3 regions of the Aeribacillus sp. JST-2 genome follow, and region 2 is predicted to be linked to each of the others. Evidence: predicted binding sites of a transcription regulator. Region 2 holds the regulator's gene; each other region holds the start of a gene.
What was found. Region 2 encodes LexA, which represses DNA repair genes until DNA is damaged. Its sites were predicted from a motif close to CGAACATATGTTCG; they were not measured.

Region 1: a site for LexA is predicted at 1,641-1,654, ahead of AC0KTX_RS02385 (Y-family DNA polymerase). Genes of this name have one in related genera too.
Region 3: a site for LexA is predicted at 1,835-1,848, ahead of recA (recombinase RecA). Genes of this name have one in related genera too.

Annotation. Positions count from the first base shown of each region.
Region 1 covers NZ_JBVVUU010000003.1:23,314-26,596, forward strand. The annotation lists gene AC0KTX_RS02375 (MBL fold metallo-hydrolase) at 1-641, shown strand, start outside; gene AC0KTX_RS02380 (SDR family NAD(P)-dependent oxidoreductase) at 638-1,432, shown strand; gene AC0KTX_RS02385 (Y-family DNA polymerase) at 1,675-2,931, shown strand; gene AC0KTX_RS02390 (LysE family translocator) at 3,198-3,283, opposite strand, start outside.
Region 2 covers NZ_JBVVUU010000013.1:19,079-22,361, forward strand. The annotation lists gene AC0KTX_RS08820 (LOG family protein) at 248-829, shown strand; gene AC0KTX_RS08825 (lysophospholipid acyltransferase family protein) at 891-1,487, opposite strand; gene lexA (transcriptional repressor LexA) at 1,750-2,373, opposite strand; gene yneA (cell division suppressor protein YneA) at 2,534-2,845, shown strand; gene AC0KTX_RS08840 (YneB family resolvase-like protein) at 2,872-3,283, shown strand, end outside.
Region 3 covers NZ_JBVVUU010000001.1:229,935-233,217, reverse strand. The annotation lists gene rny (ribonuclease Y) at 1-271, opposite strand, end outside; gene recA (recombinase RecA) at 724-1,785, opposite strand; gene AC0KTX_RS01235 (competence/damage-inducible protein A) at 1,888-3,138, opposite strand; gene pgsA (CDP-diacylglycerol--glycerol-3-phosphate 3-phosphatidyltransferase) at 3,163-3,283, opposite strand, start outside.

The DNA.
Region 1 (3,283 bases), on a different contig from region 2:
TAACATTAGCCAAGCAGCTTGGGGTTCCGGAGAAATTTGCCGAAAAAATGGCCAATTTTGATCTCTCCATCTATTCTTGCACGCATCCCTTGACGACTGCAATCAAAGAAGGGGATAAAGTAGATGGGTTGCCCGGCTTTACGGTCATGGAGACGCCCGGGCATGCCCAAAGCCATATTGTTTTGTATAATGAAAAAAATGGACGGATGATCGGCGGCGATCATTTAATCAAAACGATTTCGTCCAACCCTCTTCTTGAAATGCCTGATAAAGGAAAGGAACGGCCGAGACCGCAGCTTCAATATAATAAATCGTTAAAAAGGCTTCTGGATATGCCCATTTCTGTCGTCTATCCCGGCCATCGGGAGGAAATATTTGAGCCTCATCGGCTAATTCGCCATCGTTTAGAAAGGCAGCACGAGCGGGCTATCAATGTCTGGCATCTTTTAAAAATGAAGAAAATGACTGCATTTGCTCTATGCAAACTGCTTTTTCCGTCCGCCTATGAGCGCGAATTTTTATTTGCCATTTCGGAAACAGTGGCTCAGCTTGATTATTTAGAGAATCTCGGAAAAGTGAATAAACAATTGGAAGATGGGGTTTGGATTTTTTCGACAAACGATGAAGAGGTGAAAAAATGAATTCTCGGCTCAAAGATCGAGTGGTGTTGATTACAGGCGCTTCCGGAGGCCTCGGAGAAAAAATTGCAAGAATGGCTGCCGCAAGCGGCGGACACTTAGTGCTGCTTGCCCGCCGGAAAGATCGACTCAGCAGGCTGGCTGCTGAACTGGAAGCTTCCTTTTCGGTCACCTGTACGTATTACCAGCTTGATATGAGCGATCTTGATGCAGTGACGACTATCTTTTCCAAGATTATAAATGATTTTGACCGCATTGACGTTCTTGTCAATAACGCCGGTTTTGGCATTTTTCGCACTGTCGAAGAAGCTGGACTAGAGGAAATGCAGCAAATGTTTAAAGTGAACGTATTCGGTTTAATCGCCGCGACAAAAATGGTGCTTCCGAAAATGCTTGCCCAAAAGGAAGGCCATATTATCAATATCGCTTCTCAAGCAGGAAAAATCGCCACCCCGAAATCCGGCATTTATGCGGCAACGAAGCATGCTGTTTTAGGGTTTACAAACTGCTTGCGGATGGAAGTGGCCGACAAAGGGATTTTTGTCACAGCCGTTAATCCAGGTCCGATTGAGACGAACTTTTTTGACCTTGCTGACACGTCAGGCGAATATGTTCAAAACGTTAAACGGTGGATGCTTCAGCCCGACGATGTGGCGAGGAAAGTCGTCCGCTCAATGCTTACAAACAAACGGGAAATCAATCTTCCTTTTTGGATGGAACTTGGCGGTGTTTTGTATCGGTTAATGCCTTCTGTTTTCGAGAAAGTAGCCGGGAGCTTGTTTCGCCAAAAATAAAGGAGAGCGTTCTCCGATATGAAAGGATAATATGTCGTCTGTCAGTTTGAAATCCATGATGTTTTTTTGTTGTCGAGCCGGGCGTTGAATTGTTGCGCCCGGTTTTCTTTATTGCCCTATTTCGGGTCGTTCAAATTTTTGGCATTGCAAAGAACTGGAGTAAACTTCCATTGAAAAACGAACATATATTCCCATAAAATAAAAATAACGAACATATATTCGTTTTTTTGGGAGGGTGCGCAATGAATTATGAGGCATTGCCGGAAAAGCGGATCTTATGCATTGACATGAAGAGTTTTTATGCGAGTTGTGCTGCTGTCATCTTGGGGCTTGATCCTTTAAAATCTTACATTGCCATTGTTGGCGATAAAGAGAGGGAAGGAAGCGTCGTATTGGCGGCTTCTCCAAAGCTGAAAGCAGATTTCGGCATTCAAACGGGATCGCGTTTGTTCCAAATCCCGAACGACCCCCGCATTCATCTCATTCATCCGAAAATGACGGTCTACTTGCGGATTTCAACCGAAATTACCCGGCTGTTAAACCGATATGTGCCGAAAGAAAGCATTCACGTGTACAGCGTCGACGAATCCTTTATTGAAGCAGACGGATCCGAAAAGCTTTGGGGGGATGCAAAAGAATTGGCCAAAAAAATAACGGAGGATTTAAAACGGCAATTTTCGCTGCCGTGTGCGGTCGGGATTGGGCCGAATATGCTGATGGCCAAGCTTTGTTTGGATTTGGAGGCGAAAAGAAAAGGAATCGCTGAATGGACGTATGATGATGTCAAGACAAAACTTTGGCCCATCAGTCCGTTAAGCAAAATGTGGGGAATTGGGGCAAGGCTTGAAAAGACATTGAACCGAATGGGAATTTTTACAGTCGGGCAGCTGGCGAATTACCCGCTGGAGCTTCTTGAAAAGAAGTTCGGGATCATGGGAAATCAGCTTTATTACCATGCCTGGGGAGTGGATCTTTCCGATATCGGCGCTCCGCTTATGGAAGGGCAAATCAGCTTTGGCAAAAGCCAAATTTTGCTTCGGGATTATGCGGATCCTGAGGAAGTAAAATGCGTCATTTTGGAAATGTGCGAGGAAGTGGCGAAACGGGCAAGAGAACACCGAAAGGCGGGGCGAACGGTCAGCTTGGGAATCGGCTACAGCAAAAATGAAGGCGGCGGAGGATTTTACCGTTCCAAAACGATGGATGAGCCAACGAATATTACAATGGACCTTTATCATACGTGTCTTTCCCTGTTTGACCGTTTTTATGAGGGGAAGACGGTCCGGAAAATTTCGATCGCCCTTTCCAACATCGAAGAAGACGACACAATGCAGCTTGATTTGTTCCGGCCAAACCGCATGAAAGAACATCGGTTGGGATATGTCATGGATGCCATTCGCAATAAACACGGTTCCGATGTACTCTTGCGGGCGGTGTCGTATACAAAAGCGGGAACAAGCTTAAGGCGCAGCAAACTGATCGGCGGCCACCATGCTTAATCGCCAAGAAACATAAGCCCGGCACTATCGGCATCGTTGATCGTCTGACGGGAATCACGCACACTATAAAATTCTCTGCGGTTTTTTATCCACGCAAAAGTTGTATGGATATTATCATATATAAAAACCAACGGTGCCGGTTCAGCAGCAAACGTAAACTAGACACGATGTTTGAAATTTGTAATATCGAGATATTCCTTATTGGCTGATTAATCTAGAGACTGCTTTAAAGATTCGCATGTCCATCATGACGGTGAAACCCTAGATTAAACCATACGCAAAAACGTTTGAAAGGCTTTATATCCGAAACTTATGCCAAATCCTATCAAAGAAATGCCAGCAGCAACAGATA
Region 2 (3,283 bases):
TTATCGAATACCCCATTTAACTCTAATTAATATTTATACAAGACTTCTGTTTTAACTTGTTTGCAACATTTTTTCTAAACGAGCCGTTTTTTCAAAGCATACAAGTTCCGCTAAATTTCATTGTTCGTAAGCGGCTGAACAAATTTGGGCTGAAAGAGAGCTTTATACGAACTATGGAAAAGACTTTTCTTCAATTTACACACTTCTTTTTTTGATATAATAGCTACGGAAGAGGAGTGGTCAAAAAATGAAGCGTGTATGTGTTTTTGCCGGTTCAAATACAGGGTCAAAACCGCAGTATAAAGAAGCCGCCATTAAACTTGGGAGGGAATTGGTAAAAAATAAATTGGAACTTGTTTATGGCGGTTCAAAAATCGGGTTGATGGGGGTAATCGCCAACACCGTGTTAGATTTAGGTGGTCGTGTGACAGGAGTCATGCCGACCAATTTGTTTCGTGGAGAAGTCGTCCATCAACATCTTACAAACTTTTATGAAGTAAAGGATATGCATGAAAGAAAAGCGAAAATGGGTGAACTATCCGATGCGTTTATAGCTCTTCCTGGTGGTTATGGAACGTTTGAAGAAATTTTTGAAGCCGTAAGTTGGGGACAACTTGGCATTCACCAGAAGCCCGTTGCGCTTTTAAATGTGGAAGGATACTATTCACCGCTTATCCAAATGATCGAAAATGCTGTTGAAGGAGGCTTTATGCCTGAAAATCATAAAGAATTTCTAATTTATGAAAGCAATCCTTCAATTCTGCTTGAGAGACTTCGTTCATATAAACCGCCGTTGAAAACGAATAAGTGGAAGGAACTTGATTTGTAAGTGCTTAACGTATGCAAACAACAGCTTGTCATATAAAGGGCAAGCTGTTGTTCATTTGAGGTTAATAGAGCTGATCGAGAGATTTTATTCGTTTTTCCAATTGTTGGAGAGAAAAACTGAATTGATCACTTCTGTTCAACTCTTTTCCCGTATAATTCAAATGCAGCGGTTCGCCGAACGTTACGATTGCTTTTTTGCCGCTGAATAGCTCCTTGATATTTTTTGGCCCATGATAGCTTGCAGGCAGGATTGGAACATCCGCCTTCAAGGCAATGGTGACGGCCCCTCTCTTTAAAGGCACTTCTCCATCTGTTCTCGTACCGCTAGGGAAAATACCTACTACTTTATGTTCTTTTAGCAGTTTCATTGGAGTTTTTAAAGCGCTTGGTCCGGGATTTTCCCGATTTACCGGAAAAGCGTTCAGTTTTCTTAAAAACCATTTAACTGGCGTCGACTGAAAAAGTTCTTTTTTAGCCATGTAGTGAACTTGTGTTGGGTATAACGCAGCTGCAAGCATCACAACATCCAGCCAGCTGCGGTGTGTACAGGTAACGATAAAATGTTGATTTGCTGGAATATGCTGTTTCCCTCTGACTTCCAGCAGTCGAAAAAGATGAAGAATAAAGAGCACAATTTTCCCCGCTAGATGATAGAACATAATGACACCCCTGCGTAATCGTAAGATTTGCAGAATATTTTCATTTATCTTTATATCCTTTTTCTGTCCTCCGTATTAAGACAGATCGGTGTACGGTTCCCATCCCACATTGGAAAGAATGGGGAACGCCGCTCATTCAAAGATAAATAAAAGATTGAGAAAAGATATAAATAATATTTATTATGTGAGCCAATATCTTTTATGAAAGAGGCCATCAGTGGTTAATCGGCGCAGGCAAAATGGCCCCAAAGGTGGGGCGGTTTCAATGGATCGAACGATAAAGTCCGATCACCTTGCCAAGGATTGTGACATTTTTTAAAATGATTGGCTCCATTGTTGAGTTTTCAGGCTGCAAACGTATGAAATCTTTTTCTTTGAAAAACCTTTTAACCGTCGCTTCGTTTTCCTCTGTCAACGCTACTACAATATCACCATTATTGGCAGTTTGTTGCTGCCTTACGATGACTAAATCCCCATCCAATATTCCCGCTTCAATCATGCTTTCTCCGACAACTTCCAGCATGAAAATTTGATCGTCGCTTGCAGCAAAGTGATCGGGAAGAGGAAAATATTCCTCAATGTTTTCAACGGCTGTGATCGGAAGCCCTGCGGTGACTTTACCGATAATCGGCACATTGATCACTTTGTTCGCCATCGAACGGCTATTGTCCTCGTCCAAAATTTCAATCGCTCTGGGCTTTGTAGGATCCCTGCGAATGAGCCCTTTGCTTTCCAGCCTTTCCAAATGACCGTGGACCGTTGAACTGGAAGCCAAGCCTACAGCTTCTCCAATTTCTCTTACGGAAGGCGGATATCCTTTCTTTCGCACTTCTTCTTTAATAAAATTCAAAATATCTTGTTGTCTTTTTGACAATTTGGTTGACATAACAAGCACCTCAGTTATATCTAATTTGTGCTGATTATAGCATGTTTTTCCTTAAAAAGCAAACATAAGTTCGAAATGGCTGTTGACAGAAACGTTTGTTCTCATTTATACTGAAAGCAACGAAATGCGAACAAACATTCTGTATAAGGAGGATACGTGCATGAACAAGCTTACGTTTTCTTATATTTTTTCTTTTTTTGTCGTTCTGGCTGCTTGCATTTTAGCTCTATCTTATACGGGGGAAAAAGAAAAACTTGACGGCTATATGAGAGTGGTGATTCAAGAAGGAGACAGTTTATGGAAAATTGCGGATGAATATAAAGATTATGATCATTTATCGCATTCGGATTTTGTTCAATGGGTTCAAGAAAAAAACGACTTGCAGACGCTGGTTGTCAAACCTGGTGAAACGATCGTGATACCGGTTGAAAAAACGAAATTTGACAATGCTAACTATTTAGCCAATCAATAATTTTAATTATTGTAAGGGGTACGGTTATGAGAGCTGTTATTTATTCAAGGGTGAGCACGGTGAAGGAGGAGCAGGAAACCTCATTAAAACGGCAGCAGGAAGAATTGCTGCGATTGGCAGCCCTTTATGAAATGGACGTAATCGAAATGATCGAAGAAAAAGCCAGCGGTTATGACATTGAGAGGGAGGGAGTGTTTAAGCTTTTCCAAGCTGTGAAGGAGAAAAAAATTGATGCTGTTTTAGTACAGGATGAAACGCGCATTGGCAGGGGAAATGCCAAAATTGCAATCATTCATTATTTATTGAAGCAAGGCGTTAAAATTTACACGATTGCCCACCGAGGGGAATTGGAATTATCAGAAGCAGATTCGATGGTGCTTGAAATTGTCGGCATCGTTGAGGAATACCAAAGAAAAATACATAATATGAAAATTAAGC
Region 3 (3,283 bases), on a different contig from region 2:
ATAAACGGTTTTCTTGTTTCTGAAGTTCATTTCTTCTTTCTCGTATTTCTTTTTCGACGTCTAATCGAAGCCTATGAATTTCATCCTTTGCTTCCAGCAGAGCTTCTTTTTTCATCGCTTCCGCATCGCGCTTCGCATCCTCAAGAATTTGCTCAGCGGCGTTTTTTGCACCGCTAATTCTCGCTTCAGCAATGGATTTTCGAACAAAATAACCAACAACTGCACCGACGATTAGGCCAAGCAAAATGGAGATGATTTCAATGAGTCCCATTTTTTCACCTCCTCTTGCTATGAACTTGTCATAAAAAAAGTGTCGGCATATACCATTTGCTCTTAGATTGAAAATTTTTCATAAAAGTTGCTAATATAATGCAAAAATATACATATTCATTTTAAATGTGTGGATAACCCTTGTCAAGTTTTCATCTTGTCATTTCAAGGCGGCAAAAAAAGACGGGCGATTGATGCCGGTCCAATTTCAGCGCTTTTTGTTAAGAGGGTTCCTAAAAATTACCTTGGAATGGGGGCTTATTTGTGCTGCCCACAATTTGAGAAAGTGGGCGGCCACAACCGATCCAACAAAGAAAAAACCGGATAAAATTCAGAAGAAATTCTCAGTTCAAAAAAGGAATAAATAACCAAATAGTAAAGAAAGAAACAGAGGCTGTCCCCAAAAGGTCGGTTTAACGACCTTTGGAGACAGCCTCTTTTTTGTTGGTTCTATTATTCTTCTGGAAAGTCAAATTCTTCCTGACTTTCTTCAGATGACTGATCTGATTCAAGTCCGTAAGCTTTGCGGATTTCCAGTTGGATGGCATCGCAAATTTCCGGGTTTTCCCGCAAGAACTGTTTGGCATTTTCCCTTCCCTGTCCTAAACGTTCATCGTGATATGAATACCAAGAACCGCTTTTTTGAATAATATCCAATTCCGTGCCGAGATCAATGATTTCCCCTTCCTTGGAAATTCCTTCTCCGTACATAATGTCCACTTCAGCTGTTCTAAAAGGCGGTGCCACTTTGTTTTTGACAACTTTGATTTTCGTTTTGTTGCCCACCATATCGTTTCCTTGCTTTAACTGTTCCGCTCTCCGAACTTCAAGACGCACGGAAGAATAAAACTTGAGCGCGCGGCCGCCGGGTGTCGTTTCCGGATTGCCGAACATCACACCGACTTTTTCCCGAATTTGATTGATAAAAATGGCAATTGTTTTCGATTTGCTGATGGCGCCGGAAAGCTTCCGAAGTGCTTGAGACATGAGACGCGCTTGCAATCCGACATGCGCATCGCCCATCTCTCCTTCTATTTCAGCCTTTGGAACTAGCGCCGCCACCGAATCGATGACGATGATGTCAACGGCGCCGCTGCGAACGAGCGCTTCCGCAATTTCAAGCGCCTGCTCCCCTGTATCCGGCTGTGACAAAAGCAATTCATCTATGTTGACACCTAAATTTTGCGCATAAACAGGGTCTAGTGCATGCTCCGCATCTATGAACGCTGCCTGGCCACCCAAAGCTTGAACTTCTGCAATTGCGTGAAGAGCAACAGTCGTTTTGCCAGAACTTTCGGGACCGTAAATTTCAATAATCCGCCCGCGAGGATATCCTCCTACGCCAAGAGCCGCATCCAATGCCAATGAACCGCTTGGAACAGTCGAGACTTTTCGCTCGGCCTGTTCGCCAAGTTTCATAATGGATCCTTTCCCAAATTGTTTTTCAATTTGTTTTAATGCCATTTCTAAAGCCGCTTGACGGTCATTATTCAAAACTTTTTTCCTCCTTTTCATAGCTTCACATTTAATATATCGTGTTTTTAGCTAATTGCCAAGAAAAAAGGGAACATTTATTCGTTTTTTTATTATCTCTAGAGAAAAATCAAAAAACCGGCATTACCGGTTTTCCATCTTATTTATTAATTTCATTAAATAGTGGCAGCCGTAGTTGGATGTTCTTCGTCTTATTCCGTCACGGGAACCGGAAAGATGGAGTTCATAGACCTTTGCAGGATCGCTTTCAAACTGTACGCCAATATAAACGGTGCCGACTGATTTTCCTTCCGAAGGCTCGGGGCCAGCGACGCCTGTAAAACTAATGCCGATGCTTGCGTTCATCAGTTTTTTTACCTTTTCCGCCATTTGTTTTGCACAATCGCCACTGACTGCACCGGCCGTTTTCAATGTTTCTTCTTTTACACCAAGCACATGCTGCTTAATTTCATTTGTATAACAAACAACTCCGCCGCGGACAATTTTGGACGCGCCCGGAAATTGCGTAAGCTGTTCACAAAAAAGCCCTCCAGTTAAACTTTCGGCTGCTGCAATCGTTAATTGTTTCTCCTTCAGCAAATTCATCAACTGTTCGTGGAGGGAAGTCTCTCCATATCCATAAAAATATTCGCCAACGCGTTTTAAAATTTCATGTTCCATATCATCGATCAGTTTCCATGCAGCTTCTTCGTTTTCATGCTTGGCAGTCAGGCGCAGCGTTACTTCGCCGTCTTTCGCCAAAGGTGCAATCGTCGGATTTGTCTGTCCGTCAATTAAATCTTCAAGATCAGTTTCCAACTGCGATTCTCCGATGCCAAAAAAACGCAAAACTCGTGAGATGATTTTTTCTTTTAATTGAAATTGCTTCTGCAAAAATGGAATGCCATATTGAACAAACATCGGTTTCATTTCCTTCGGCACACCGGGCATGAGCATATAGACAATCCCATCCGTTTCCAAAGCCATGCCCGGCGCCATCCCATAATGGTTTGGCAAGATAGTGGATCCTTCTATGACAAGCGCTTGTTTGCGGTTGTTATCCGACATGCTTCTCTTTGTTTTGGCAAAATATTGTTGAATATTTGCCATCGCCTCTTGATCTAGGACAAGCCGTTTCTTCATACTGGAAGCAATCGTCTCTTTTGTTAAATCATCTTTTGTCGGACCGAGGCCACCCGTAAAAATAAGGCAATTGGATCTTTTTTGAGCAACTTGTATGGCTTGCATAAGCCTTGAAGCATTGTCACCGACAACAGTGTGATAATAAACATTGACGCCGATTTCCGCCAGCTTTTGCGAAATAAATTGGGCGTTTGTGTTGACAATCTGGCCGAGCAAAAGCTCCGACCCGACCGCAATGATTTCAGCATTCACTTTCATAAAGGCTCCCCCATTGAATTATTTTGAATTTGTAAATGCGTGCTTGTTTTTCGCAAAATAATCCCACCCCGACCAAATCGTGAAAACCAAAGCGATCCATAAAGCAAGATCTGCGAACGGAAATGCAATCAATGCAAAA